Regions from separate parts of the Streptomyces sp. NPDC088254 genome, predicted to be linked through region 1. Evidence: predicted binding sites of a transcription regulator. Region 1 holds the regulator's gene; the other holds the start of a gene.
The links. The regulator HspR, encoded in region 1, represses chaperone genes until heat shock. The targets are predictions, from matches to a motif close to TTGAGNNNNNNNNNCTCAA.
Positions count from the first base shown of each region.

Region 2: lon (endopeptidase La) is a predicted target of HspR. The motif match lies at 9,745-9,763, and genes of this name have one in related genera.

Region 1 covers NZ_JBIURQ010000002.1:259,019-273,548, forward strand. Annotated here, with positions in the region: gene ACIOC0_RS08055 (hypothetical protein) at 1-1,223, shown strand, start outside; gene ACIOC0_RS08060 (hypothetical protein) at 1,263-1,892, shown strand; gene ACIOC0_RS08065 (hypothetical protein) at 1,917-2,543, shown strand; gene ACIOC0_RS08070 (hypothetical protein) at 2,540-3,619, shown strand; gene ACIOC0_RS08075 (hypothetical protein) at 3,616-4,263, shown strand; gene ACIOC0_RS08080 (WhiB family transcriptional regulator) at 4,397-5,893, shown strand; gene ACIOC0_RS08085 (hypothetical protein) at 5,916-6,179, shown strand; gene ACIOC0_RS08090 (heat shock protein transcriptional repressor HspR) at 6,319-6,771, opposite strand; gene dnaJ (molecular chaperone DnaJ) at 6,777-7,952, opposite strand; gene grpE (nucleotide exchange factor GrpE) at 7,986-8,639, opposite strand; gene dnaK (molecular chaperone DnaK) at 8,636-10,486, opposite strand; gene ACIOC0_RS08110 (MraY family glycosyltransferase) at 10,582-11,916, opposite strand; gene ACIOC0_RS08115 ((Fe-S)-binding protein) at 12,120-14,411, shown strand.
Region 2 covers NZ_JBIURQ010000013.1:132,527-147,056, forward strand. Annotated here, with positions in the region: gene ACIOC0_RS33235 (GTP-binding protein) at 1-439, opposite strand, end outside; gene ACIOC0_RS33240 (DUF742 domain-containing protein) at 420-887, opposite strand; gene ACIOC0_RS33245 (roadblock/LC7 domain-containing protein) at 884-1,387, opposite strand; partial or broken gene ACIOC0_RS33250 (nitrate- and nitrite sensing domain-containing protein) at 2,779-5,442, opposite strand; gene ACIOC0_RS33255 (hypothetical protein) at 5,803-6,588, shown strand; gene ACIOC0_RS33260 (MarR family transcriptional regulator) at 6,608-7,039, opposite strand; gene lon (endopeptidase La) at 7,299-9,722, opposite strand; gene ACIOC0_RS33270 (DUF5954 family protein) at 9,894-10,913, shown strand; gene ACIOC0_RS33275 (hypothetical protein) at 10,973-11,152, shown strand; gene ACIOC0_RS33280 (spermidine synthase) at 11,245-11,922, shown strand; gene ACIOC0_RS33285 (response regulator transcription factor) at 12,052-12,792, shown strand; gene ACIOC0_RS33290 (sensor histidine kinase) at 12,789-13,892, shown strand; gene ACIOC0_RS33295 (multifunctional oxoglutarate decarboxylase/oxoglutarate dehydrogenase thiamine pyrophosphate-binding subunit/dihydrolipoyllysine-residue succinyltransferase subunit) at 14,249-14,530, shown strand, end outside.

The DNA.
Region 1 (14,530 bases):
AGTTCGGCGACCCGGGCAAGGACCGGATGGAGTACAAGGGCGGCGGGAAATGCGAGTTCGGCACGGGCAAACGATGCACGGACCTGCGCGCCAAGCAGGTGTCCGTCCAGTCGGTGTCGAACATCGAGTACTACCAGAACCCGTCGCAGGCTGAGATCGAGCAGGACGAGAAGGACATCATCGAGGCCAAGGAGAACCAGTACGGGGAACTGCGCAACTACATAGCCAAGAACGAGAGCGCCCGTGTCTACGAGCAGTGGGCCGGCCACAAGCCCGCCAACCGCATCAGCATCGGCGTCTACGCTCTGGTGGCTTCCCTCATCGTCGGCCTGATGGTGATCGTGCTCAGTGCTCTGACACTCCTGTGGCACGCAGTCACGCTCATCATGGTGATCCTTCTGCCCCTGGTCGCGATCATCTCGATCCACCCGACCCAGCAGAAGCTGCTTCGGGGCTGGTGGCAGACCTTCGTGCACAGCTTCGTCCTGCGCGCGGGATTCGGCGTGATCCTCACGATCCTGCTGCTCTTCTACCAGCTGATCCTGCCGCTCCAGGTCCCGCTGGGCATGCAGCTGCTGATGCTTCTCCTGGTCACCGTCGCCGTGATCACCTTGCTGAAGAACCTGCTGTCCGGCAAGTTCTCCCCGCAGGTCGCGGGCGCGGACGACGCCCTGGGCGTCGGGGAGGCGGCCGGCGCAGCCGGCGGCAACCTGACCGACAAGGCCGCGGGTCTGGTCAAGCCCAAGGACGGCGCGATGGGCCGGGTCGCGGGACGCGTGGCGGGCACGGCGGCCCGGAACGTCGACCGGCGACTGCTCGGGGCCAGGTTCCAGCGCGCCGGGCTCCTCCCGGTGGGCCAGCGTGAGCAACGCCAGGCCACCTACGAGGGCACGCGGATGACGCACAAGAACTACCGGTCGATGGTCAAGGAGAACAAACAGGAGCGGGAGGAAGCCGAAGAGGCCAAGCGCGCCCGGCGCACCGGCCGGGTGAGCGCGGCGGTGCCGAACAAGGGCGCCGACCCGTCGGCGGCACCGCAGCCGACGGGGCAGCAGCCCGCCCAGCCGCAGCCCCAGCCGAGGCCGGCGGCCACCCAGGCCCAACCGCCTGCGCAGCAACCGTCGATCCCCCGCCCGGCGGCTCAGCCTCAACCGCCCGCACCCGCCGCTCCCACCCCGCCCCCACCCCCGCGCGACCCCCGCGGCCCCAGCGGCCGCGTCTGACCCCGACCGCCCGTCCGCCTCACCCCGAGGAGCCACCGCATGCCCGTCCTGACCGCCGACCGCAGCCCCGACCGACTGGTCGCGGAACTCGAGCGGCTCATCGGCGTGGACTGGCCCACGGTGTGGGCGGGAGTCCCGGAGGACGAGGAGAAGCGCGAACGCTGGTGCGCGGGCTTCGGGTGGCGCCCGCTGTGGTTCCAGGGCGGCCTGTGGGTCCGTACCGAACAGGGCGGACGCCTCCACCTGACCACGGTCGCCCCCGGCCGTCCGGTCACCCGCGTCGAGCAGGTGCTGTGGTCGGTGCGGGCCGCCTCGACGGCGGAGAACGAGTCCGTGTCCTCGCTCGCCGCGACGAAATGGCCCGGCTACCTGGACGCCGTCCGGGCAGTGCTGAGCACCCCCACCTGGAACGGCGACTGGGACACGCCCGGCTTTCCGGCCCCGCCCGGCCGCGCGTACTGGGGCGACGACGAGTGGCGCCGGGAACACCGCGACCCGTACCGCCTGGCGGTCTGGTCCTTCCGTACGCCGGGAGCTCCGCTGTTCGTGCTCAAGGCGGGCCTCTCGCCCGGTACGGCGGCGGGCTGGGGGCCGGGCAGTGCGACGATCTCCCTGGCCTGCCACGGGCCGGCCGACTCCGGGGACGAGGGCCCCGGCTGGCTGTTGTGACGACGAGGAACCAGAGGAGCTGACATGGGACTCACTTCAGGTCCGAAGGACCGAACCCCGCAGGAACTGGTCACCGAACTGCGCGGACTGACGGACGTCGACTGGCCGACGGTCTGGGCCGGCCCGCCGCACCCGGGCGAGGGCCTGGACATGTGGTGCGCCCAGTTCGGCTGGGTCCCGACAAGCTTCGAACGCGTCCTGCAGATCCGTACCGACACCGGCGGTGCCTTCACGCTCAACAACCTCGGCGGCAGCTGGGCTCCTGTGACACACGTGCGCCATTGGCTCTGGGGAGCAAGTGCCGAAACCGTCGAGGACAACCCCGCCCTGTTGGGGGAGGCAGCCCGCGTCTGGCCCTTGTACGTGACTGCCGCCTCCGCCGAGTTGGGCGAACCGACTTGGGAGGGAGCTTGGGACGCCGACGACTTCCCGCAGGAACTCGGAAACCACGATGTCGGCTCACGGGACTACCGGCATGAGCAGCAGGACCCCCACCGATTGGCGTATTGGCTGCCGCGCGAGGCGACTGCCCCGCTGGTCGTCATGGAGATCTCGCTCAAGGTGGACACCGCCGGACCGGCGCCGCGCCGTGGCGCCGCCAACCTGTCAGTCGCCTTCCACCCGAGGCCGATCGAGATCGGAGGACTGTGAGTCCCCAGCCGATACCCAAGTACATCGAGCGGCTCGCCCTCAAACTGGCCAACACGGAAGCGGAAAAGGCTCAGCAGGCCAACACGAGGGAGGGTGCCCGGGAAATCGCCCGTCGTCTGGAAGCTGAAAGTGAGGCCGGCGGCTTTCCGTCTGTCAAGGAGTACATCGCGGCCCTTACGAAGGACCCGCAGGGCGTTGCCCCCGCCGAGGGCACGCAACCCACCAGCGCCTTCTGGTCACACGGGACACCCCACGCCGAGGCGCCCCCGAACTGGCTGGGCGAGAACTTCCTCGACAATCGCTACGTCGCTGAGGCCTGGGCCGTTTCACAGAACAAGCGCAGTCCCGGCTCCGCCCGGACTCTCGAGACGACGGACGGCGGCCGTCGGCTGAACGCGATGTACCTCTTCCAGGACTCGGTGCGCAATGCCCTCGGTGGCGACGAGCAGGGCTACACATACGAGTGGGCACGCGACTGCTGGGGCGACATCTCGCAGACCTACGCCGAAGCCGCCCAGGGCCCCGTCGTGGTCTTCGCCGAGACCGCCCACACACGATCGATCCTCTACAAGAGTGAGCTCCCCACCCTGCACACCAACCAGCGTGTCGGCGTGGAGGAAATCCACTTCGCCTACAGCGCCCCGCAGGGATGGTCACAAGAGGCGCGGGACGAACTCGGCGCGGACGCGGTGCGCGCCCAGGTCCAGGTCGATGACCCGACCCTCCCGCACTACATCGATCCAGCGACGTACGCGACGCAGGATCCGGTCGCCCGCAAGGCCGCACTCGAGGCTGAATGCGCCTCGGTAGCAGACGAGCGCGAGCAACGAGCCGCCGAGAGAGCGACGAACACCTCGACAGAAGCGACGGAGCCAAAGGCTCCTGAAGCCGAGGCACCGGCGAGGGAAACACCGGAGCAGACAGCGAAACCGCCGGCTTCCCTGCCCGTCTGGCAGTTGGGCTTCAGGCCCACCCCCGTCAAAGCCGAAGCCGCCCCGACCGCGTCCGCTGCCGAGTCGAAGGCCCCGCCCTCCCCCGACCTCGGCAGACAAACCACCGGCACGGGGCTGGGATGAGCGTGAAAGGAAGGTCCACGCAGCGGGCCGCCCCGCCCGTCGGGAGCCGGGCCCGGCTCGTTCGGCGTTTCCTTCGCCAGGAGGCGAACGATTCCTGGGCCACCCGCCTGCTCCCCCGTCTCGTCTTCGGCCTCGCCGCCGCCTACACGCTCTTCGCCATCGCCTCCCAGAGCGGCTCGAGCTTCGTCACGGTCTGCGTCCTGCTCGGCCTCGGCGGCGTCCTGTGGCTGCTGCGCCGTCGTGGGCAGCTGCTGCTCGCCCTCGGTGCGACGATCCTCACCGCCGCCTTCACCGGCTACTTCTCCGAGGTGGGCGACTCGGCCCGGATGAGCACCAGCGCCACCGTCACCGGACAGGCCGCCTTCGGTTACTGGGCGCTCGCCGGCATGGCTCTCCTCGGCGCGTGGATGGTGAAGGAACACCCCGGTCGGCGCGGGGTCACCGTATGCATCGCGGATGTGATCCTCGTCATCGTCTCCGCCGTCGGCATGTTCTGGCCGCAGGCCGGAGTCCCGCTCGGTTTCCTGGGCGTCATCGGTGTGTTGGCGGCCCGCGGCAACGGCGCGAAAGCGGTTACGACCCGTGCCCACAAGGCCGTCGCCCGCCTCCGTCGGCGCAACGCCACTGACTCCGAGGACAGTTGAGGCGCCTGTGAATATTTGGTCTCGTCACTGTGCCGGCTCTGTACGTGCTTTGCAGATGCGTTGCACGGCATTGAAGGATCGAACTAGAGTCCACCCGCATCAGGCATTACCACGGGGGACTACACACATGCGTATGGCCAGCCATACGGCGCTGCCCGCGCGTCCACCGCGCGGGCCTGCACGGGGGGCTCACACGGGTCGCACAGCCGACGCCGCCCTGCCCTGCCAGCGCCGCCCGGACGTGTTCCAGCACCCGCTGCTGGAACCGTCGACCGACCTGCCCGACAGCTCACCCGCACTGCGCCGCCAGCACCTCGTCCTGTCCCGCACGGCCCGTGACCTGTGTGCTTCCTGCCCGCTGTGGGCCGAGTGCCTCCAGGACGCCGTCGTCCACGCCGAGCCGTACGGCTACGCGGCCGCGACCACGCTGGAGGACCGCCGCTGGATCCGCCGCACGCTCGGCATCGGCGACGCCGCGGGCGACCTCCCCGCCCCGCCGGCGCCCGAGGACCGCGGATCCGGCCCCGAAGCCGCAACCGGCACCGGGGACCCCTCCCGCCGGCTGATGCGCCTGCGCTCGCGCACCACCGACCCGGCGGCCCGCCACCCTTTCGAACACGGCTGGCCCGAAATCGACGCCATCCTCGATGCGTTCGACATCCGGCAGGAGCAACTGGCGGCACAAAAAAGGATGTTGCGTCGCTCCCTGTCCGACATCCCCACCCCGTTGCACGAGCACACCGGCACACAGCCGACGTACCGACCCGCCCCGCCCCCGTCACCACAACTCGAAAGCAGGACACAGGACATGGCAGCGGCCGAGTCCGGGCAACGGATCGCCTTCTCGTACGAGGATCCCGCCCAGGCCGTACGACAGACCCTGCTCGGCCCGCTGATCCGCTCCGCCCTGCCCGCCCTCACCAGCCTCGAACAGCTCGCCACGATGCTGACGAGCGTCCCCGGCGGGGACGTCACTCCCGAACTCCTCCGGGGCGTCGGCGCCGTACGGCGTGCCGTGGCGAAGCTGGCCCCCTGCGACACGGCCGGCCCCGACGCCACCGCGGAGGCCGCGCCCCTGCGCACCCTCACCGGCTCGGTCTCCGTCGAGCTCGCGGCCACCGACCCGGTGGCGGCGCTGCGCCGCGACTTCCTTGAGCCGCTTCTGCGCGAACTGGCCGCCTCCCTCACCAACATCGAGAAGGTCGCGACCATGCTGGCCGCCACCGAGGACGCCGACGACCCTGGCCTGGAACCCCTTCGTACGGCCCTGCGCGACCTGCGCACCCACCTTCCGGCCGCCCCCGGCGTACCGCCCGGCTCCCCGGGCCGGGTCGCGGCCGCCCCACCGCACCGCCGTCCGGCCACCGCGCCCAGCATCCGCGCCGCCGTGGAGACGGCCGTGTCCACCTTCCCCGGCCCGTTCTCCGCCCGGGACGTGCTGCGCGCCCTGCCACCCGGCGTCTACGGCGACCCTTCGAAGACGATCAGCAACGTCCTCTCCTCCATGGTCAAGTCCGGTCGCCTGCGACGCCTCGCCCGGGGCACGTACGCTCGCACCCTCGCCGTCCCCGACCACGCTCTGCCCGACCCGGCCGCACGGCCCGGTCAGGACCAGGCGAAGAGCGCCTGAGCCGGAAGGAACCCGGAACCCGATGACCGAACCGACCACCCCGACGCCGCCGCCGGCCACGGCGGACGCCCAGGTGCACGTCTTCTCCCCCAACGCCGGCCTGGTCGACGGCGTACCGGTCACCGCACCGCCCTACGGCGACATCCAGGAGGTCATTCTCTCGATCCTCCAGCAACGCGCCCAGCAACTGGGCGCCCCCACCCCCGCCACCATCACCGACAACCGCTACGGCGGCGCCATCCGCCTCCTGATCCACCCGGACGGATCAACGGAACAACTCACCTGACGGATCCGCCAGTTCGCCCGCAGATCGCCTGCGCGACCCGCGTGAGAACGAGGGCGACGCCGGCGGCTTCCTCTCGACGGTGGACGACGCGCTCAAGCGCAAACGAAAGGGCCGGGAGGCTTGTTGCCTCCCGGCCCTTTCAGTCGGTCTGTTGCTGGCGCTTGGGGCGCCATACCACCAGCGCGCTGGTCTGCTGTACCTCCTGGTACGGCACCAGGTCTCGGCGGTACGAGGCGTGTACCGCGGCCTCTCGTTGCTGCATGGCCGCCGCCGCGCCGTCCAGGGCCGACTGGAGTTCGGCCACCCGGGACTGCAGTGCGGCGACCTGGTTCTCCAGTTCGATGATCCGCTTGATGCCGGCCAGGTTGATACCCTCGTCCTGCGACAACTGCTGGACGGTGCGCAGCAGTTCGATGTCGCGGGCCGAGTAGCGGCGGCCCCGGCCGGCGGTGCGGTCCGGGGAGACCAGGCCCAGGCGGTCGTACTGGCGCAGCGTCTGCGGGTGCAGACCGGAGAGCTGGGCCGCCACCGAGATGACGTAGACCGGGGTTTCCTCGGTCAGCTCATACGGGTTGCGCCGACGGCCGTCCATGCCTCTCATGCTCCCTTCGCCGCCTCGAACAGCTCCGTCCGCGGATCCTCCTCCGCGGTCGCCTCGCGATACGCCTCCAGTGCGTCACGAGCCTTCCCCGACAGGTCCTTGGGAACACTCACCTCCACGGTGACCAGGAGGTCGCCGCGGGTGCCGTCCTTGCGGACCGCTCCCTTGCCCCGCGCGCGCATGGTGCGCCCGTTGGGCGTGCCGGGCGGCAGCTTCAGCGTCAGCGAAGGACCGCCCAGGGTGGGCACCTTGATCTCGCCGCCGAGCGCCGCCTCGGTGAACGTCACCGGCACGGTCACCGTCAGGTTGTCGTCCTTGCGGCCGAAGACCGGGTGGGAGCCGACGTGGACGACGACGTACAGGTCGCCCGCCGGGCCGCCGCGCTCGCCGGGGGCGCCCTTGCCGCGCAGCCGGATGCGCTGCCCGTCGGTGACGCCCGCGGGGATGCGGACCTGCATCGTGCGGGAGGACTTGGCGCGGCCGCTGCCCGAGCACTCCGTGCAGGGGTGCTCGGCGATCAGGCCGCGGCCCTTGCAGTCGGGGCAGGGGTCGGTGAGGGAGAACCCGCCGCCCGAGCCGCGCGCCACCTGCCCGGTGCCCACGCAGGTCGGGCACACGCGCGGTGTGCCGTTCTTGTCGCCGGTGCCGGAGCAGGCTTTGCACGGGGACTGGGAGGTCATGCGCAACGGGACCGTCGCGCCCTCGATCGCCTCGGTGAAGCTGAGGGTGACCTCGGTGTCGATGTCCTGTCCGCGCCGGGGTTGCGTGCGCGTCCCCGCGGTGCCGCCGCGGTTGAACAGTCCCCCGAAGACGTCACCGAGCCCGCCGCCGAAGCCGCCGGCGCCTCCCCCTCCGCCCTGGGCGCCCCCGAAGAGGTCACCCAGGTCGAAGTTGAAGCTGCCGCCGGCGCCGGGACCCGGACGGAAGCCGCCGTTTCCGAAGAGGGCGCGCGCCTCGTCGTACTCCTTGCGCTTCTTGGGGTCGCCGAGGACGTCGTTCGCCTCGGAGATCTCCTTGAAGCGCTCTTCAGCCTTGACGTTGCCCTTGTTGGCGTCCGGGTGGAACTCGCGGGCGAGCTTCCGGTACGCCTTCTTGATCTCGGCCTCGGTGGCGTCCTTGGGGACGCCGAGGACCTTGTAGTAGTCCTTCTCGATGAAGTCCTTGGTGCTCATCCTCGACGCCCCTCCTTCCTTGTCGGTTCAAGCTCAGCCCTCGTCCGGGCCACCGCTCTCCTTGTCGTCGGACTTCTCGGCGTCCTCGGCCTTGACCGTCTGGGCGCCGGGCTGGGGTTCGGCCACCGCCACCCGCGCGGGGCGGATGGTGCGCTCGCCGATCCGGTACCCGGGCTGCAGAATCGCCACGCACGTCGTCTCGGTGACGTCCGGCGCGTAGCTGTGCATCAGGGCTTCGTGGATCGTCGGGTCGAAGGGCTCGCCCTCCTTGCCGAACTGCTGCAGGCCCATCTTCGCCGCGACGGTCTCCAGCGACTCGGCGACCGACTTGAAGCCGCCGACGAGTTCGCCGTGTTCCCGCGCGCGGCCGATGTCGTCGAGCACGGGCAGGAGCTCGGTCAGGAGGTTCGCGATGGCGATCTCCTTGACCGCGATCCGGTCGCGCTCGACCCGGCGGCGGTAGTTCTGGTACTCGGCCTGGAGGCGCTGGAGGTCCGCGGTGCGCTCGCCGAGCGCGGTGCGCACCTGGTCCAGCTGGGCCACCAGTCCGGCTGTCTGGTTCGCGTCCCCGGCCGGGGCCGCCCCCTCCGCGTCAGCGGTGGAGTCGGCCTTCGGCTCGGCGTCGTCGGGGGTGGCGCCGGAGGGGACGTCGGGCTTCTCGTCGAAGCCCGGGGTCTCCTCCGTCACGCGGCACCGTCCTTGCGCTCGTCGTCCACGATCTCGGCGTCGACGACGTCGTCGTCGGCGCCCTTGGCGCCCTCGCCCGCGGCGCCCTCGGGGCCGCCCGCGCCCTGCGCGGCCTGGGCGTCGGCGTACATGGCCTGGCCCAGCTTCTGCGAGACGGCGGCGACCTTCTCGGTGGCCGTGCGGATCTCGGCGGTGTCCTCGCCCTTGAGCTTCTCCTTCAGCTCGGCGACGGCGCCCTCGACCTCGGTCTTGATCTCGCCGGGGACCTTGTCCTCGTTGTCCTTGAGGAACTTCTCGGTCTGGTAGACCAGCTGCTCGCCCTGGTTGCGGGCCTCGGCGGCCTCGCGGCGGCGGTGGTCCTCCTCCGCGTACTGCTCGGCCTCCTGGCGCATGCGGTCGACCTCGTCCTTCGGCAGCGAGGAGCCGCCGGTGACGGTCATCTTCTGCTCCTTGCCCGTGCCGAGGTCCTTCGCGGTCACGTGCATGATGCCGTTGGCGTCGATGTCGAAGGACACCTCGATCTGCGGGACGCCGCGGGGCGCCGGCGGCAGACCGGTCAGCTCGAACATGCCGAGCTTCTTGTTGTACGCCGCGATCTCGCGCTCGCCCTGGTAGACCTGGATCTGCACGGACGGCTGGTTGTCCTCGGCCGTCGTGAAGATCTCGGAGCGCTTCGTCGGGATCGTGGTGTTGCGCTCGATGAGCTTGGTCATGATGCCGCCCTTGGTCTCGATGCCGAGGGACAGCGGGGTGACGTCGAGGAGCAGGACGTCCTTGACCTCGCCCTTGAGGACACCGGCCTGGAGCGAGGCGCCGATGGCGACGACCTCGTCCGGGTTCACGCCCTTGTTGGCCTCCTTGCCGCCGGTCAGCTCCTTGACGAGCTCGGCGACGGCGGGCATACGGGTGGAACCGCCGACGAGAACGACGTGGTCGATCTCGGAGAGGTTGATCCCGGCGTCCTTGATGACGTTGTGGAACGGCGTCTTGCAGCGCTCCAGCAGGTCCGCGGTCAGCTGCTGGAACTGGGCGCGGGTGAGCTTCTCGTCCAGGTGCAGCGGGCCCTCGGCGGACGCCGTGATGTAGGGCAGGTTGATCGAGGTCTCGGTGGACGAGGACAGCTCGATCTTCGCCTTCTCGGCGGCCTCACGCAGACGCTGCAGCGCCATCTTGTCCTTGGCGAGGTCCACGCCGTGGCCGGTCTTGAACTGCTGCACCAGGTAGTCGACGACGCGCTGGTCCCAGTCGTCGCCGCCGAGGTGGTTGTCGCCGTTGGTGGCCTTCACCTCGACGACGCCGTCGCCGATCTCCAGGAGGGACACGTCGAAGGTGCCGCCACCGAGGTCGAAGACGAGGATCGTCTGGTCGTCCTTGTCGAGGCCGTACGCGAGCGCGGCCGCGGTGGGCTCGTTGACGATGCGCAGGACGTTCAGGCCCGCGATCTCGCCGGCCTCCTTGGTCGCCTGGCGCTCGGAGTCGTTGAAGTAGGCCGGGACGGTGATGACCGCGTCGGCCACCTTCTCGCCGAGGTAGGCCTCCGCGTCCCGCTTCAGCTTCTGCAGGATGAAGGCGGAGATCTGCTGCGGGTTGAAGGGCTTCCCGTCGAGCTCGATGGACCAGTCGGTGCCCATGTGACGCTTCACCGAGCGGATGGTCCGGTCCACGTTCGTGACCGCCTGGCGCTTGGCGACCTCGCCGACCAGCACCTCGCCGTTCTTGGCGAAGGCGACGACGGACGGCGTGGTCCTGGCACCCTCGGCGTTGGTGATGACGGTGGGCTCGCCGCCCTCCAGAACGCTGACGACGGAGTTAGTCGTGCCCAGGTCGATGCCGACCGCACGTGCCATGGTGATCTTCCTCCAACTGACTTGAGTGCAACGGACTCAAGTGTGCACGACGGCTTCCGTGCGGTCAACAGACGTGAGTCGAGCTGACTCAACTCTTATCCGTTCCTTACACGCAAGGGGCCGCTGACCTGCGAGGAATCCATCCGACGAGCTGTTCGGACGACCGTTTCGGCCGAGCTGCGAGGGGGACTCACAGCGGACACAGGTTGACGCCGTGGCCGCTGCCCGCCCCGCCCAGGGGCCTCACCGGCGCGGCGGGCATCCACCTCACCGGCCCGGCGTACGTCGGCCTCCTCCGTACGGCGTACGACGCCCTGTCCCGCGCGGCGCGCGCCCACGTCCCCCGCGCGACGCGAGCCGCCGTCGGCCAGGCGGCCGTCAGGCGCACGCCCGTCCACCGGGCGGTATTCCGCCGGGCGCCCCTCACCGACGCGCCCTTCCGCCCAACGCCCTTCGCCGGCACGCCCGTACACCGGCACCCGCCACAGCCCCAGGACGACGAGCGAGGTCACGCCCGCCACCCACAGCACGGCGTGGGCGTCCGCCCAGCCGGAATGCACCAGCACTCCCACGAGTACCCCGGCGAATGCCGTGACGCCGATGACGATCGTCACCCCCTGGGGTGTGAGGCCGAGCCGCCGCAGCCGGTGCGCGAGATGGTCCCGGCCGCCGCGCGTCAGCGGCCGGCCCGCGACGCGCCGTGCCAGCAGGACGAGGGCGACGTCGGCGACGGCGACCGCGGTGAGCGCGAACAGCACGGCGGCGCCGGTGGCCGCCTCCTGTCCCGCGCGCGCGGACACGGCCGCCGCGGCCAGCACGAACCCGGCGAACAGCGAGCCGCAGCCGCCGAGCGCCACGCGCGCGGGTGGCCAGTTGTGCATCAGGAAGCCGGTCAGCGCGGCGGCCAGGACGCTGAGCAGCACCGCGAGCCCGTCCATCATCTCGGCCGCGACGCAGGCGCCCACTCCGAACGCGGTGACAACCCCGACCGTCCCGGCGACCCCGTCGGCGTGGTCGAGGGCCCGGAAGGCGAGCGCCACGCACGCGATCCAGCACACGGCCACCGCTCCCTCGCCGGCGCCGGTGTCGCCGTACGGCACCACGAAGGCCGCGGCGATCACCGTACCGAGGGCGAGCAGCCACGTTTTGAGCCGCCACAGGTCGGCGGCCAGTCCCAGCACGGCGACCCCGGCGGCCGCGGCGAGCAGCACGCCCATGCCGTCCCGCAGGGGTGCGTATCCGGTCCACTCCCCGGCGGCCACCACCAGGCAGGTGGCCAGTACGACGGCGGCGCCCCCGGACAGCGGAACGCGCCGCTGGCGGTGCCGGCGGTCGAGCAGTCCGAGCCGCAGCGCGGGCGCGCGCAGCAGCACGGCGAGGACGGCGGTGAGAAGCAGGGCGCTGGTGGCGGCGACGATCCCGTAGAGCACGGATATAAATTAGTCATGAATGTACCAATTTGGTACGAATAACACGGTCGGGATCGGAAGGGATTTCTGAGGTGACCCTCAGCGATTCAGATCACGCCATGCCCGGCTACAGTGCGGCGGGAGATCGGGGTAGTCTCAGACGGACTGCATAAGTTACCGCTTAGTAATCTCGAACATCCCCCTCGCAGGCCCGAGGAGCCCCCATGCAACTCGCCGCGATCATCGTGTCGCTGGTCCTGACCGTGGTCGGCGTCGCGCTGCTCGCACGCGCGATCGGCCAGTTCGTCCGCTACTTCAAGCTGGGCCAGCCGGTCCCGGCGGGCACCCGGACGGACAACCCCTACCAGCGCAGCGTGACCCTGGTGAAGGAGTTCCTCGGCCACACGCGCATGAACCGCTGGGGCATCGTGGGCTTCGCCCACTGGTTCGTCGCCGTCGGCTTCCTCACCCTGCCGCCCACCCTGGCGCAGGCGTTCGGACAGCTCTTCGAGGCCGACTGGACGCTGCCCGTCATCGGCGGCTTCCTGCCCTTCGAGCTCTACATCGAGTTCATCGGCGTGATGACGATTCTCGGCATCGCCGTGCTGATCGTCATTCGCCTGCTGAGCCTGCCGTCCCGCCCGGGCCGCAAGTCCCGCTTCGCCGGCTCCAAGGCGGGCCAGGCGTACTTCGTCGAGTACGTCATCCTCACCATCGGCCTCGCCATCTACGTGCTGCGCGGCCTCGAGGGCGCGATCCACCACGTGGAGCACTACGAGGCGGCCTACTTCGCCTCGTACCCGCTGGTCCTGGCCTTCAAGGGACTGAGCGTCGGCGCGCTGCAGAACCTGATCTACTTCACCGCCATGGTGAAGATCAGCACCTCCTTCATCTGGATGATCGTCGTCTCGCTGAACACCAACATGGGCGTGGCCTGGCACCGCTTCCTGGCCTTCCCGAACATCTGGTTCAAGCGCGAGGCGACCGGCGGCACCGCCCTCGGCGGACTCCAGCCGATGACCTCCGGCGGCAAGCCGATCGACTTCGCCGACCCCGGTGACGACGACGTCTTCGGCGTCTCCCAGGTCGAGCAGTTCTCCTGGAAGGGCCTGCTGGACTTCTCCACCTGCACCGAGTGCGGCCGCTGCCAGTCGCAGTGCCCCGCCTGGAACACCGGCAAGCCGCTCTCCCCGAAGCTGCTCATCATGTCGCTGCGCGACCACGCGCACGCGAAGGCGCCGTACCTGCTGGCCGGCGGCGGCAAGACCATGGAGGGCGAGGAGAAGGCCTCCGAGGAGCAGCTCAAGGACGTCCCCGCGGCCGCGCTGGCCGAGGCCGAGCGCCCGCTGATCGGCACGGCCGAGGAGAACGGCGTCATCGACCCGGACGTCCTGTGGTCCTGCACCACCTGCGGCGCCTGCGTCGAGCAGTGCCCGGTGGACATCGAGCACGTCGACCACATCGTCGACATGCGCCGCTACCAGGTGATGATCGAGTCGTCGTTCCCCTCCGAGGCGGGCACGATGCTCAAGAACCTGGAGAAGAAGGGCAACCCCTGGGGCCTGGCGAAGAAGCAGCGCCTGGAGTGGCTGAAGGAAGTCGACTTCGAGGTGCCGGTCGTCGGCAAGGACATCGAGGACCTGTCCGAGGTCGAGTACCTGTACTGGGTCGGCTGCGCCGGCGCCCTGGAGGACCGCGCCAAGAAGACCACGAAGGCCTTCGCGGAGCTGCTGCACATCGCGGGCGTCAAGTTCGCCATCATGGGCGGCGACGAGAAGTGCACCGGTGACTCCGCCCGCCGTCTCGGCAACGAGCCCCTGTTCCAGGAGCTCGGCATGGAGAACGTCATGGCGCTGAACATGGCGTTCGGCGAGGAGACGGACGACGAGGGCAAGGTCACGCCCGAGTCGAAGAAGCCGAAGTCGGCCAAGAAGATCGTCGCCACCTGCCCGCACTGCCTCAACACGCTCGGCAACGAGTACCCGCAGCTCGGCGGCGACTACGAGGTCATCCACCACACCCAGCTGCTCCAGCACCTGGTGGACGAGGGCAAGCTGATCCCCGTCACCCCGGTCGAGGGCATCATCACCTACCACGACCCCTGCTACCTGGGCCGGCACAACAAGATCTACACGCCGCCGCGCGAGATCATCGCGAACGTCCCGGGTCTTCGCAACGAGGAGATGCACCGCCACAAGGAGCGCGGCTTCTGCTGCGGCGCCGGCGGCGCGCGGATGTGGATGGAGGAGCGGATCGGCAAGCGCATCAACAACGAGCGCGTCGACGAGGCTCTCTCTCTGAACCCCGACATCGTCTCGACGGCCTGCCCGTTCTGCCTCGTCATGCTCACGGACTCCGTGAACGGCAAGAAGAACGACGGCAAGGCGAAGGAGTCCATCCAGGTCGTGGACGTCGCCCAGCTCCTGCTGGAGTCGGTCAAGACCCCCGCCGAGGACGAGCCCCCGGCCGCCGCCGGGGAGACGGAGAACGAGCCGGAGCCGCAGCCGGTGAAGTGAGCTTTCTCCAGGGCTCTTTGACACGCCCCCTGTCCAGCGCGCTTCCCGCGCGACGGACGGGGGGCGTTCGTCTTGGGGGGTAGGGCGGGGGGTGAGGCGGTAGTACGGGTCGGGGTAGG
Region 2 (14,530 bases), on a different contig from region 1:
GCGCGGGGAAGGCGTCCCTGAGGCGGCGGGTGTCGGCGAGGACGACGGCGCCGATCGCGCCGCGCACCAGGTCGTCCCACATGAACCAGAAGCGCTGCTGGCCCGGGGTGCCGAAGAGGTACAGGACGAGGTCGTCGTCGAGCGTGATGCGGCCGTAGTCCATCGCCACCGTGGTGGTGAGCTTGCCCGGGGTGCCGGTGAGATCGTCGGTCTCCTCGCTGGCCTCCGTCATCAGCGCCTCGGTCTGGAGCGGGGTGATCTCCGAGACGGTGCCGACGAGGGTGGTCTTGCCGACGCCGAAGCCGCCCGCCACCACGATCTTGGTGGCGATGGGGGCCCGGGTCCGGTCCGTCTGCCAGGACTTCAGGTTCTCGTCGGGCTCGTCGACGAGGGGGGAGACACCGAACGGGGCGTCGGCGTCAGAGACGACGGAGTCCACTGAGCACCCTTTCCAGCAGAGCTCGGTCGGGACGGCCCGTACCGTGGGCGGTACCGGTGCCGTACACACGGATCTTTCCCTGGTCCGCGAGATCGCTGAGCAGCACGCGGACCACGCCGAGCGGCATCTTCAGCAGCGCGGCGATCTCGGCCACCGTACGCATGCGGCGGCACAGCTCGACGATGGCCCGCAGCTCCGGCATGACCCGGGTGGTGAGCGAGCCGTTCGTCAACTCCTTGCGCTCCTCGGGCGCTTCGAGCTCGGCCGTGGTCGCCACGAACGTCTCGACGAGGAGGACGTGACCGAAGCGGGTACGGCCGCCGGTCAGCGAGTAGGGGCGCACGCGCGCCGGCTTGCGGTCGCCGCCCCGGACGGGGAGCGGGCCGGCCGCGCCGCGGGGGCCCGACGCGTTGCGGGGGCTCGGCGCGTTGCGCCGGGGCGTGCTCATCGGGGGCTCCCCGCCGTCGCGGACTCCAGTGACTGCCGCAGCTCGCTGCGCAGTTCGGGAGTCAGGACGTGGCCGGCGCGGCCCACGAACAGCGCCATGTGGTACGCCACGACGCTCATGTCGCAGTCGGCGGAGCCGTGGACTCCGAGCAGGGAGCCGTCGCTGATCGACATCACGAAGAGGCTGCCCTCGTCCATGGCGACCATGGTGTGCTTCACCCCGCCGAACGCCATCAGCCTGGCGGCGCCGACGGTGAGGCTGCCGATGCCGGAGACGATGGTGGCGAGGTCGGCGGAGGAGCCTCGCGGGCCGTTGCGCTGTGCTCCGCCGGGGTGGCGGGCAGCCTGGTTGAGACCAGGGTCGGAGGACAGCAGGAGCAGGCCGTCGGAGGAGACCACTGCGACGGACTGGATGCCGGGGACCTCCTCCACGAGGTTGGTCAGCAGCCAGTGCAGGTTGCGGGCCTCACTGCTCAGTCCGAAGGTACTGGGCGCGGTCAACTGCTTGCCTCCTCGACGGTGCCCCCCGTGTCTTCTTCGGCGTGTGCGTGTGCTTCTTGAGGTGCGGCGTTCGGCGCCGGCGCCGTCTGTTCGGCCAGCTCGGCTTCCACGTCGCGGTAGCCGGCCTGCGCTCCGCTACGGAAGCCGCCGAGACGGCGACGGAGGGCCTCCGCGTCGACGCTGCCGCTGTGGCGGCGGGGGGTGGGGGTGGGTGCGGTGAGCTTGGGTGTGCGCTTGGGGAGGCCCTTGTCGGTGACGAGCTCCTCGGGGGCGTCGGCTGCCCGCCCGTGCTCGACCTCGGCCCGGCCGACGGGTCCGCCCGTCGGGTGGGTCTGCGCGCCGCCCGCGTGCCCGTGCGTCGGACGACCGGCGGGGGCGGCCGCGGGAGCGGTGCCGGGCCAGTCGTCGGCGGCCCTCCTGGCCTGGGGCGGGCGGGCCCCGCCGGGGGCGGGGTGCGGCGTGGCGCCGGGGCCTGCGGGGTTCTGCGCGCCGCCGGGGGCGAAGGGGGCGCGGGTCGGCGTGCCGCCGTGGGGTGCGGGGGCGTCGGTGTCCGGCCTGCGGGCGGGGGCGGTGCGGTCCTCGGCCGGCATGGCGTCGGCCGCCGGGACGTCTCCGCCCGGCCAGTCGTCCGCCGCGCGACGGGCACGCCGGGAACCGGCGGCGGTCGGCGTGGCGCCGGGGTTGGCGGTGCCGCTGGGCGCGAAGGGGGCACGGTTCGGCGTGCCGCCTTCAGTCGCGGGGGCGGGGGTGTCCGGCGTGCCGCCGTCGGCAGCGGGGGCGGCCGTCGGCCAGTCGTCCGCCGCGCGACGGGAAAGCGGGGAGCGGGCGGTGGGCGGCGTGCCGGCATCGGCCGGGGAGGCGGGGGCGGCCTGCGTCCCGCCGTCGGTCGCGGGGGCGGCGGTCGGCCAGTCGTCCGCCGCGCGACGGGCACGCGGGGAGCCAGCCGTGGGCGGCGTACCGGCATCGACTGCCGGGGCTGCGGTCTCCGGCGCGCCGCCGGCAGCAGGCGCGGCCGTCGGCCAGTCGTCCGCCGCGCGACGGGCACGCGGGGGACGGGCCGTGGGCGGCGTGCCGCCGGGGGCGGTGTCCGGGGTGGTCGGTGTGCCGGCGTCCGGAGTGGGGGCGTTGGAGACCGACGTGCCACCGGGGGTGGTGTCCGGGATGGTCGGTGTGCCGGCGTCCGGCATGCCGCCGGGGGCGGTCTGGTCGTCGGACGCCATGGCGTCGGCTGCCGCGACATCGCTGCCCGGCCAGTCGTCCGCCGCGCGGCGGGCGCGACGGGAACCGACGGCGTTCGGCGTGCCGCCGTCCGCTGCGGGGGCGGTGCTCGGCCAGTCGTCGGCCGCGCGACGGGCCGTCCTGGACTCGGCGGGGCCTACGGCCTCGGCCACCGCGTCGGGCGTGCTGCCGGCCGCTGTGGCGTCGCCCGTCGGCCGGTCGTCCGAGGCGCGACGGGCCGTCCTGGCGTCGGCGTTGCCTGCGGGGTCGGCTGTGGGCGGCACGCTGTCGGCGTCCGACGGGGTCGCGGTCGCCGACGTGTCGCCTGCGTCCACCGCGCTTGCCGCGTAGGGCATGTCCGGGGAGCCGGCCGGGGCGTCGGCCGGGGCTTGCGTGCCCGCGGGGACCACTGTGGACGCAGTGGCCGACGTGTCGGCCTCGCCCCACGAACCCGGCGTGGCGCCGGTTCCGGACGGGTCCGCCGCGGCGACCGACGTTGCCGCGTCACCCGCCGGCGCTTCCGCCTCAGCCGCCGGCGATTCAGCCGAGTCCGTCGAGGCCGACGGGTCGGCCGACAGTGGGAGCAGGAGTTCCATCGTCGTTTCGGCCGGGGTTTCCGGGAGCGACGTGGACTTGGTCCGGGCGGGGAGGACGTTGCCGTTGGACTCCGCGTCCGCGCCGGGGAGGGTGACGGCGGGCGTGGCCGCCGTGGTCGGCGGGGCGGCGGGGACGGAGGCGGTCGGGGGTGAGGCCAGCAGCGAGGTGGGCAGGACCACGACCGCCGCCACACCGCCCTGCTTCTGCTCGCGCAGCTGCACCCGCACCCCGTGCCGGTGGGCCAGGCGGGCCACGACGTACAGGCCGAGCCCGAGCCCGTCCTCGCCCTCCTGGTCGTAGGGGGTGTCCGGGTCGAAGTCGGTGAGGCGGGAGTTGAGGCGGGTCAGCCGGTCGCCGGTCATGCCGATGCCCTCGTCCTGGACGGAGAGCATGACCTCGCCGTTCTCCAGGAGCCAGCCGGAGACCTCGACGGGCAGGTCCGGCGGGGAGAACGAGGTGGCGTTCTCCATGAGTTCGGCCAGAAGGTGGGAGAGGTCGTCGGCGGCGAAACCGGCCACGTGCGCGTGCGGGGGCAGCGCGGAGATGCGGACGCGTTCGTAGCGCTCGATCTCGCTGACCGCCGCGCGCACCACGTCCACCAGCGGGATGGGCCCCGCGTGCTGCTGGACGTGCTCCTCACCCGCGAGGACGAGCAGGTTCTCGCTGTGGCGGCGCATGACCGTGGCGAAGTGGTCGAGCTTGAAGAGCGTGGCCAGCCGTTCGGGGTCGTGCTCGCGCTCCTCCAGGCCCTCGATGACCGCGAGTTGACGTTCGACGAGTCCGAGGGTGCGCAGCGAGAGGTTGACGAACGTGCCGCTGATGCTGGTCCGCAGCTGCCCCAACCGCTCGGCGGCGTCGGCGAGTTCGGCGCGCAGTTCCTCGCGGGCGTCGGCCATCTTCTGCCGCTGCCCGACGAGGTGCTTGCGGTCGGACTCCAGGGTGGCGATGCGCTCGTGGAGGGCGACGGCGTGCTCGTGCAGGGCGTTGACGGAACGGACGACCTGCGCGAACTCGTCGTTGCGGCCGGTGAAGCGGACCGACTCCTCCGCGGCCGGGTTCTCGGCGCCGGCCAGCCGGGCGGAGCCGAGGCGCAGCACGGCCAGCGGGCGGGTGAGACTGCGGGCCATGGCGGTGGCGATGCCGACGGCGATCAGTATCAGCGCGCCGAGCAGGGCGACGCGCAGCTCCAGCGCGGTGACGTCGTCGTCGCGCAGCTGGGCGAGGTCCTTGACGCGGCGGTCGTAGGCGGAGGACTCGGCTCCGCGCATGAGGGCGACGCGTGCGGTGAGCGCGGCGTCGACCTTCTTGGCGTCGAAGCCGAGTTCGTCGTCGCTCAGGGCGGGCTGGTCGGTGAGGGCGGCCAGGTACTTCTGGGCGGCGGTGACGTCCGTGCCGGTGACCGTGGAGTCGTAGGCGTCGACGGCTTCTTCGGGCGCGCGGTCGCGGAAGGAGGCCAGGGCCGCGTCGGAGCGCAGCCTGGCCTGCTGGGCGGCGGCGGTGAGCTCGTCACGCTGCCGGGTGTCGGCGTCGGAGGAGACCCTCTCGGACTCGGACCGGCCGGTGTCCGGGTCGGTGACGTTCTCGCTGTCCGTCGGCATGTTCAGCGCCGCGAGGAGCAGTCCGCGGGCGGCGGTGGCCTGCTGGACGGCGGTGTCGAGTTCGGCGAGGGCGTACGCGCCGGCGCCCGCGCGCGGCGGCATCTGCTGGGCGAGCTGCTCGGCGAGCCCGTGCAGTTCGGTGATGGCCGTTGAGTACGCCCGGTGCGCCTCCAGGGCCGTGCTCCGGCCGGTGAGGGCGGCCTGGCGGACGGCTGCGATGCCGCCGAGGTCCTTGCGGAGTTCGGCGGGGGCGTCGGTGTCGGCGGTCAGTTCCTGTACCTGGCGGTCGACGCGGGCGCTGCTCTCCCCGGAGGGCGCCTTGCCCTTGGTCCGGCCGGCCGCGACGTAGGTGGTGACCTCGTCGCGTTCGTCGGCCAGGGACTGGGCGAGGACGAGGGCGTCCTGCGTCTGCTCGGCCAGGGTGACCAGGTTCTGGGAGTCATTGAGCTGCCCTGAGGCGGCGATGACGGAGGGGGCGCCGGCTCCCGCGATGGCGGCGGCCACGACGGCCACCGCGACGATCAGCCGGTTGCGTACGTGGGCGGGACGGCCCTTGCCGACAGGGGTGCGCTCCGCGCCCTGCTCGGAGGCCGTCTGCCTGCCTGTGCGCCGAGGCCGCGTCTTCTGCACCGGTGCTCGCATTCCTGACTCGTGTTATACCCATGGGCCAAAGGTGACGCTCCGTCAGTCGGCGCGCCCTTCCGGTTCGGTCCCCGACCCTCCCAGTGCCGGTGGGCGGGGTTCGCGCATCGCCTGCCCCGCCACCCGAAGGAGTGAACCTCGGAGAGGAGTTGGCGGGCAAGTTCCTCTGGCGTGTGCGACGGCCTTGTGCGCGGGGCCGGTTGGACGTGGACGGCGGGCTTTGACAGGATTCGCCGCCACGTCTTCCCGGAGCGCTTCATTCCCGCCCAAAACAGGCGTCTGACCTGCGTCGGCGCGTCCAGACCGCGATGGATGCCAGCCTTTCGCGAAGGGTGTGCAGGGCTCGTGCAGACTGGCTTGATGCGTACGGAACTTGTCTCGGAGCCCGGCGATCAGGCCTGCCCCAACGAGGACTTCGTGAGCGTCGCGCTTCCCGCCTCCGGGCAGGGCGGTTCGCTCGTCCTCCTGGACGGGGTGACGCCGCCGCGGGGCGGTACGGGCTGTCTGCATTCGGTCCCCTGGTTCACCGCTCGACTGGGCGGGGCACTGACCGAACTGACCGTTTCACACCCGGATGCTCCTCTGGCCGAGGCACTGGCCGCCGCAGTCGCGCGTACCTCCGCCACCCACGCCCGAACCTGTGACCTTTCTCACCCGCGCACCCCTCAGGCGACGGTCGCCCTGGCGCGCTGGTCGCCGGAGACCGTCGAGTACCTGGTCCTCTCCGACGCGGTCCTGCTGCTGGCCGCTCCCGACGGCATGGTCACCGCGGTCCTCGACGACCGGCTGGACCGGCTGCCCCGGGCCCTGCTGGCGAGCGCGGAGATCTGCGACGCCGAGGCCCGCAACAAGGAGGGCGGCTTCTTCACGGCCGCCGCCGATCCTGCCGTGGCCTCGCGGGCGGTCACCGGGAGCGTCCCGCGCGCGGGCGTATCGGCCCTGGCGGCGCTGAGCGACGGGGCGGCGCGCTGGACGGAGACGTTCCGCGAGGGCGACTGGGCGGACCTGTTCGCCCGCCTCCGGAGGGAGGGGCCCGCGGCCCTGGTGCGGCGGGTGCGGGAACTGGAACGCGCGGACGAGGAACGCGTCTTCCTCGGCCGCGGCAAGCGCCATGACGACGCCACGGCGGTGTACGCGGAGCTGTGAACGGCGGCCCGGCGGCGGGCTACCTGGCCATGCCCCGGTTGAGCTGGTTGAGGAGGCGGGCCAGTTCGGCCACCTCGGCGCGCTCCCAGTGGGACAGCTGGGTGACGTATCGGCCGCGGCGGGCCTCGCGGACGCGGCCGACCCGGGTGCGGCCCTCCTCGGTGAGGTCGACCAGCCAGGCGCGCCCGTCGGCCGGGTCGGGCTCGCGGGCGACGAGCCCGAGGTGTTCCAGGGCGCGCAGCTGCCGGGACATGGTGGCCTTGCCGATGCCGATGTAGGCGGCGAGCTCGGTCGCGCGCTGCCGGCCGCACTCCTCCAGCCGCACCAGCAGGCCGTACGCGGCGGACTCCAGGTCGGGGTGGACCTCGCGGGCCATCTCACCCTGGCTGGCGCGGGCGCGGCGCAGCAGGACCGTCAGCTCGCGCTCCAGGGACAGGAACTCCTGGTCCACGCCGCGCGGCGGTGTGCCGGTTCCGGGGTGTCCCGGGTTCGCCGCGTCCTCGGGGCGCACGGTGCTCCCGCCCGTGCCCGCCTTCGCGCCTGCTTCCGCGTCCGTGTGTCCGATCGCGTGTCCGTCCTCGTGCACGTCAGCACTCCTGATCCGGTCTCGGACCTGATTCTACGTGCGTAGTTGCCTCCTGGCCGCGCCGCGCCGGACGGGCCCGGGCCTCCCTCACGGAGTCCGGGCCCGCCTCGTCCGGCCGCGTCCGTCACGCCGCGACCGGGACCTCGGGCGTCGCGCCGTTCGCGGCGGGCGCGAGCGCCAGTTCCAGGACCTGGCGGACGTCGGTGACGGTGTGGACGTCGAGCTTGTCCAGCACCTCCGCGGGGACGTCGTCCAGGTCGGGCTCGTTGCGCTTGGGGATGATCACGGTGGTGACTCCCGCCCGGTGCGCGGCGAGCAGCTTCTGCTTCACGCCGCCGATCGGCAGGACCCGCCCGGTCAGGGAGACCTCGCCGGTCATCGCCACGTCCGTGCGGACCAGCCGCCCCGACAGCAGCGACGCGAGGGCCGTCGTCATGGTGATGCCCGCGCTCGGGCCGTCCTTGGGTACCGCGCCCGCCGGGAAGTGGATGTGCGTGCCCCGGTCCTTCAGGTCGGCCACCGGCAGTTCCAGCTCGGCCCCGTGGCTGCGCAGGAAGCTCAGCGCGATCTGCGCCGACTCCTTCATCACGTCGCCCAGCTGTCCCGTCAGGGTCAGTCCCGCCGCGCCCGTCTCCGGGTCGGCGAGGGACGCCTCCACGTACAGCACGTCGCCGCCCGCGCCGGTGACCGCGAGGCCGGTCGCCACACCGGGCACCGCCGTCCGCCGCTCGGCCGGGTCCTGGGCGGACTCGGGCACATGGTGCGGCCGGCCGATGAGTGCGCGCAGGTCGCCCTCGGTGACGGTGAAGGGCAGTTCCCGCTCGCCCAGTTCGTGCTGGGCGGCGATCTTGCGCAGCAGCCGTGCCACGGACCGCTCCAGGTTGCGTACGCCCGCCTCGCGCGTGTACTCGCCGGCCAGCTTGCGCAGCGCGCTCTCGTCGAGGGTCACCTCGTCGGCGTCGAGGCCGGCCCGCTCCAGCTGGCGCGGGAGCAGGTGGTCACGCGCGATGACGATCTTCTCGTCCTCGGTGTAGCCGTCGAGGCGGACCAGCTCCATCCGGTCGAGCAGGGCCTCGGGGATGGCTTCGAGCACGTTGGCGGTGGCGAGGAACACCACGTCGCTGAGGTCGAGTTCGACCTCCAGGTAGTGGTCGCGGAAGGTGTGGTTCTGTGCCGGATCCAGGACCTCGAGGAGGGCGGCGGCCGGGTCGCCCCGGAAGTCCGAGCCCACCTTGTCGATCTCGTCCAGCAGGACCACCGGGTTCATGGACCCGGCCTCCTTGATGGCGCGGACGATCCGGCCGGGCAGCGCGCCGACGTAGGTGCGCCGATGGCCGCGGATCTCGGCCTCGTCCCGGACGCCGCCGAGGGCGACCCGGACGAACTCGCGCCCCATGGCGTGCGCGACGGACTCGCCGAGCGAGGTCTTGCCCACGCCGGGCGGGCCGACGAGCGCGAGCACGGCGCCCCCGCGCCGCCCGCCGACGACGCCGAGGCCGCGGTCGCCGCGCCGCTTGCGCACCGCGAGGTACTCGGTGATCCGCTCCTTCACATCGTCCAGGCCGGCGTGCTCGGCGTCGAGGACGGCCCGGGCGCCCTGGATGTCGTAGGCGTCCTCGGTCCTCTTGCTCCAGGGGAGTTCGAGGACGGTGTCCAGCCAGGTGCGGATCCAGGAGCCCTCGGGCGACTGGTCGCTCGCCCGCTCCAGCTTGTCGACCTCCTTGAGGGCGGCCTCGCGGACCTTCCCGGGCAGGTCGGCGGCCTCCACGCGTGCGCGGTAGTCGTCGGACTCCTCGCCCTGCTCCTCGCCGTTCAGCTCGCGCAGCTCCTTGCGCACGGCTTCCAGCTGCCGCCGCAGGAGGAACTCGCGCTGCTGCTTGTCGACGCCCTCCTGGACGTCCTTGGCGATGGTCTCGGCGACGTCCTGCTCGGCGAGGTGGTCGCGCAGCTGGCGTACAGCCAGCTTCAGCCGGGCCACGGGGTCCGCGGTCTCCAGCAGCTCCACCTTCTGCTCGGTGGTGAGGAACGGCGAGTACCCGGAGTTGTCGGCGAGCGCGGAGACGTCGTCGATGGCCTGGACGCGGTCGACGACCTGCCAGGCGCCGCGCTTGCGCAGCCAGGCGGTGGCCAGGGCCTTGTACTCCTTGACCAGTTCCGTGACATGGCCGGGGAGCGGCTCGGGCGTCTGCTCTTCGATGCGGGTGCCCTCGACCCACAGCGCCGCCCCGGGGCCGGTGGTGCCGGCGCCGATGCGCACGCGGCCGCGGCCCCGGATCAGCGCGCCCGGGTCTCCGTCGGCCAGGCGGCCGACCTGTTCGACCGTGCCGAGCACGCCGGTGCTCGCGTAGGTCCCGTCGATGCGCGGCACCAGCAGGACCCTGGGCTTGCCGGGCTCGGACCGGGCGGCGGCCTGGGCGGCCTCCACCGCGGCGCGCACGTCGGCGTCGTTGAGGTCGAGCGGAACCACCATCCCGGGCAGCACCACTTCGTCGTCGAGCGGCAGCACGGGCAGGGTGAGCGGTGTGAACGCTGCGGACTCAGCAGCCATGATCTCCCCTTCGGCAGTCAAGTTGAGTTATGCCGACTCAATGAACGGCGGCCCCCGGATGTTCCCCGTACCGGTCCGCGTTCGCTGTGGGCGATCACCTCCCTCGTCTCGCCCGCCCCCATTTCCGGCGTTCCCGCCGAACCGGACCCGCCCCGACAGCACAATGCGCACATGACCGATGACTGGAAGCAACGGCTCGACGCCCTGCACGCGGAGCTGGTCCGCCGGGACGACCCCGTCGCCTGGGTGATGGAGGCGGACGCCGTGGAGGCGTCCCGGCGCTACCCGGACCTCGCCCCGCGCGGGCCCGTCTTCGGTGTCGCGGCGCAGGACACCTCCGCCGGCGACCCGCGCTGGCGGCTGCTCAAGCCGGTCGTGAACGGCACCCCGCAGCAGGCCCGCGACGGCCTCAACTCCCACCTGTGGTTCAAGGCGAAGGACGACACCGACGACCCGGCCGTCCGCCGGGAACTGCTGAGTGCGGTGCGGGTGCTGGAGCGGGAGCCGGCCGACGAGGTGACGGCGCTGGGCGTGCGCTACCGGGTCGTGCGCGGCGACGAGTTCGCGCGCATGGGGGACGACGGGCTGGAGCCGCCCCGCCCGACCGACCCGGAGCCGCCCGCACCCCTGTGGGACGGCCGGGACGACACCCCCTCCCCCGACCTGGGGTTCGTCCTCGACCCGGACCGCGACGAGGGGCCGATGGCGGGCGCCCTGCGGCTCGGGCTGCGGGACTTCGCCTACACGGGCTCCCGCTACCCGGCCGACGTGCGGGAGGGCTCCGCGCGCGCGGTCCTGACACACCCCGACGTCGTCTGTCTTCCCGTCGGCTTCTCGGTGGCCGAGCACGACGGCACGGGCTGGACCCCGCACGGCGCCCTCATGGCCACCCCGCACGAGGCCCGCCGGCTGCTGCACGACGGGATGGCCCGCTTCTGGGCGCTGCTGTACGGCTTCGACGAGGCGAGGAAGGCCGTGTACGCGCGCGCGGCCGAGGCGTACCGGGCGGCGGGCCGCGCCGACGAGGCCCGGGTGGAGGACCGGCTGTTCCGGATCTGCCGGGTGGAGCGGATGGTCCGCATGGGCCCGGACGGCCCCGAACCGCCCCGCTCGTCGGACCTCGACGACTACGGCCCGATGAAACTGCACCCGACCCTGCACGAGGACGGCACGGTGGTGCATGACGACTGACACCCGCCGGGACGGGGCGAGGGCAGGCGTGCGCGCGGCGGCGGACCCGGCCGCGGGAGATGCCCGGCGAGGAGATCCCGGCCGCGGTGGAGTGGGCCGCGCGGGCGGTGGGGTGGGCGACCGGCTCGGGCAGCGGCTGGGCCGTCTGTCGGGCGGGGAGAAACGTCGTGATCCACGGCCCGCCCGCCGCACTGGACGAGGCCGGTGGCTACGGTGCCTTCGTGCCGCCCGAGGAATGAGGCGACGCTTCCTGACGAGCCGACGCGCGGGGGTGCCGGGCTGTATTGCGCGTTCCGCCGCCGGACGGCCGGCTGAGTGCCAGGATGGGCCGATGTCCGTCTTCAACGAGCTTCCCGAGGTGCTGGACCGTCGCACGGGCCCCTACGGCGAGGTGGTGCTGCGCCGGCAGAGGGACGTCCTCCAGATCATCGCCAACGGCTGCTTCCTGATGGACACTTCCGACGGCCGCTCGGAGCGGCTGCTCGTGGACGCGGCGCTGGCCGCGCTCGACGGCCGCCCCGCGCCTAGCGTCCTGATCGGCGGCCTGGGCGTCGGCTTCTCGCTGGCGCACGCCGCCGCCGACGCCCGCTGGGGCCGCATCACCGTCGTGGAGCGCGAACGCGCCGTCGTGGACTGGCACCGCGACGGGCCGCTCGCCGCGATCTCGGGCCCCGCGCTCGCCGACCCGCGCACGGAGATCGCGGAAGCGGACCTGCTGAAGTACGTCAATGAGACATACGCCACTTTCGACGCGCTGTGCCTCGACATCGACAACGGCCCCGGCTGGACGGTCACGGAGGGCAACGAGGACCTCTACACACCGGCCGGACTCACAGGCTGTGCACGGGTGTTGAGACCCGGTGGGGTTCTCGCGGTGTGGTCCGCACAGCCCTCCGACGAATTCGAGCGAACCCTGAGGAATGCCGGGTTCCAACAGGTGCGTACCGAAGAGGTCCCGGTTGCCCGGGGAGCACCCGACATCGTGCATCTCGCCGTCCGACCTGGATAGCAAAGCCGCGCCGGCTCCCCGTACGCTGCTGCCCTGACGCGAATGATTCACGCGTCAACCGCAGTCATGCGCAGACGGCAGACGAGGGATCACCCCACGGATCCCGGCACAGCACCCCAGGGGCGGGCGATGGAGCAGACACACACCGCACACAACGGCACGGCGACGGCGACCCCGGGCGCGCAGCGGCGCGTCCTCGTGGTCGAGGACGACCCGACCATCGTCGACGCCATCGCGGCCCGCCTTCGCGCCGAGGGATTCCTCGTGCAAACGGCGAGCGACGGCCCCGCGGCCGTCGACACCGCCGAGGCCTGGCAGCCCGACCTGCTGATCCTCGACATCATGCTGCCCGGCTTCGACGGCCTCGAGGTGTGCCGCCGGGTGCAGGCCGCCCGACCGGTGCCCGTGATGATGCTCACCGCCCGCGACGACGAGACCGACATGCTCGTCGGCCTCGGCGTGGGCGCCGACGACTACATGACCAAGCCGTTCTCCATGCGGGAGCTCGCGGCACGCGTGCACGTGCTGCTGCGCCGCGTGGAGCGGGCCGCGGTCGCGGCCACCACGCCCCGCTCCGGCATCCTGCGCCTGGGCGAGCTGGAGATCGACCACGCACAGCGCCGGGTGCGGGTGCGCTCGGAGGACGTGCACCTGACGCCCACCGAGTTCGACCTGCTGGTGTGCCTGGCGAACACCCCGCGCGCGGTGCTCTCGCGTGAGCAGTTGCTCGCCGAGGTGTGGGACTGGGCGGACGCCTCCGGCACCCGGACCGTCGACAGCCACATCAAGGCGCTGCGCCGGAAGATCGGCGCCGAGCGGATCCGCACGGTGCACGGCGTGGGCTACGCGCTGGAGACCCCGACGCCATGAGCGGCGGGCCGGCCGGACCGAGAGTTTCCAGGGAACCCTGGGGCGGAGTGCGACCGTTCTCGATCAAGACGAAGCTGGGTGCGCTCGTCGTCATCTCGGTGCTGATCACCACCGGGCTGATGATGATCGCCATGCGCACCGAGACGGAGCTGCGCTTCATCACGGTCTTCTCGATGATCGCCACCCTGCTCATCACGCAGTTCGTCGCGCATTCGCTCACCGCGCCGCTGGACCAGATGAACACGGTCGCGCGGGCCATCTCGCACGGCGACTACACCCGCCGGGTCAGCGAGAACCGCCGCGACGAGCTGGGCGACCTGGCCCAGACGATCAACGTCATGGCGGACGAGCTGGAGGCGCAGGACAACCAGCGCAAGGAGCTGGTGGCCAACGTCTCCCACGAGCTGCGCACGCCCATCGCCGGGCTGCGCGCCGTCCTGGAGAACGTGGTCGACGGGATCGCCGAGGCTGACCCGGAGACGATGCGCACCGCCCTGAAGCAGACCGAGCGGCTCGGCCGGCTGGTGGAGACCCTGCTCGACCTGTCCCGGCTGGACAACGGCGTGGTGCCGCTGCGCAGGCGGCGGTTCGAGGTGTGGCCGTACCTGTCGGGAGTGCTGAAGGAGGCCAACATGGTGGCCTCCGCGCGCGCGACGATGGGCTCGGGCGGCAGCCACACGCGTACGGACGTCCATCTGCACCTGGACGTCACCCCGCCGGAGCTGACCGCGCACGCGGACCCGGAGCGGATCCACCAGGTCGTCGCCAACCTCATCGACAACGCGGTCAAGCACAGTCCGCCGCACGGCCGGGTGACGGTCAGGGCGCGCCGGGGCCCGCTGCCGGAGTCGCTGGAGCTGGAGGTGCTGGACGAGGGTCCCGGCATTCCGCGGTCGGAGTGGCACCGGGTCTTCGAGCGCTTCAACCGGGGCGCCGTCAGCCGGCCGCACGGTCCGGGCAGCGACGGCGGCACGGGACTGGGACTGGCGATCGCCCGCTGGGCGGTCGATCTTCACGGAGGCCGGATCGGAGTGGCCGAATCCGAGCGTGGTTGCCGGATTCTTATCACTCTTCCGGGAGAGCCCTCCGTGCCAAGTTGACGTAAAGTGCCAACCGGAGCCACAAGATCCACTGGCGTTTCCCGCTGCCGCCGCCCCGTGGCGGCGAGCCGGACCGGGGCGATCAGGCATGCGCCGACGCAGGTCGGCGCGGGTGGGCCCGGGGTTCGTGAAGGACCGGCCCGGGGGTCGTGCGGTCGGTGCGCGCACCCTGCATCAAACGTTTCCTTTTGCAGCGCAACTGCGCTTGTTTCCCGCCGTTTCAACCCCTGAAACACGCTTGAAGATGTGACTTACGTGACGATGCGGCAGCCCGGCCTGACCTTCACCCGCCGAGGGGCGTAGCCTTTATTCCCGCTGTCCATCACCTTGTGAAGCGGAAGAGGGCGGTTGCCGCCGTGTCGCCACAGTCCCCCAGTAACTCGAGCATCTCGACCGACGCAGACCAAGCGGGGAAGAACCCCGCTGCCGCGTTCGGTCCGAACGAGTGGCTCGTCGACGAGATCTATCAGCAGTACCTCCAGGACCCGAACTCGGTAGACCGTGCCTGGTGGGACTTCTTCGCCGACTACAAGCCGGGGGCCGCCAGCTCTCCGGCTCCGGCGGGTACTGCGGCCGCGGGGGCCGCAGGGACCACCACCACGCCCCCGGCCCAGGCCCAGGCTCCCGCCGCGCCGGCC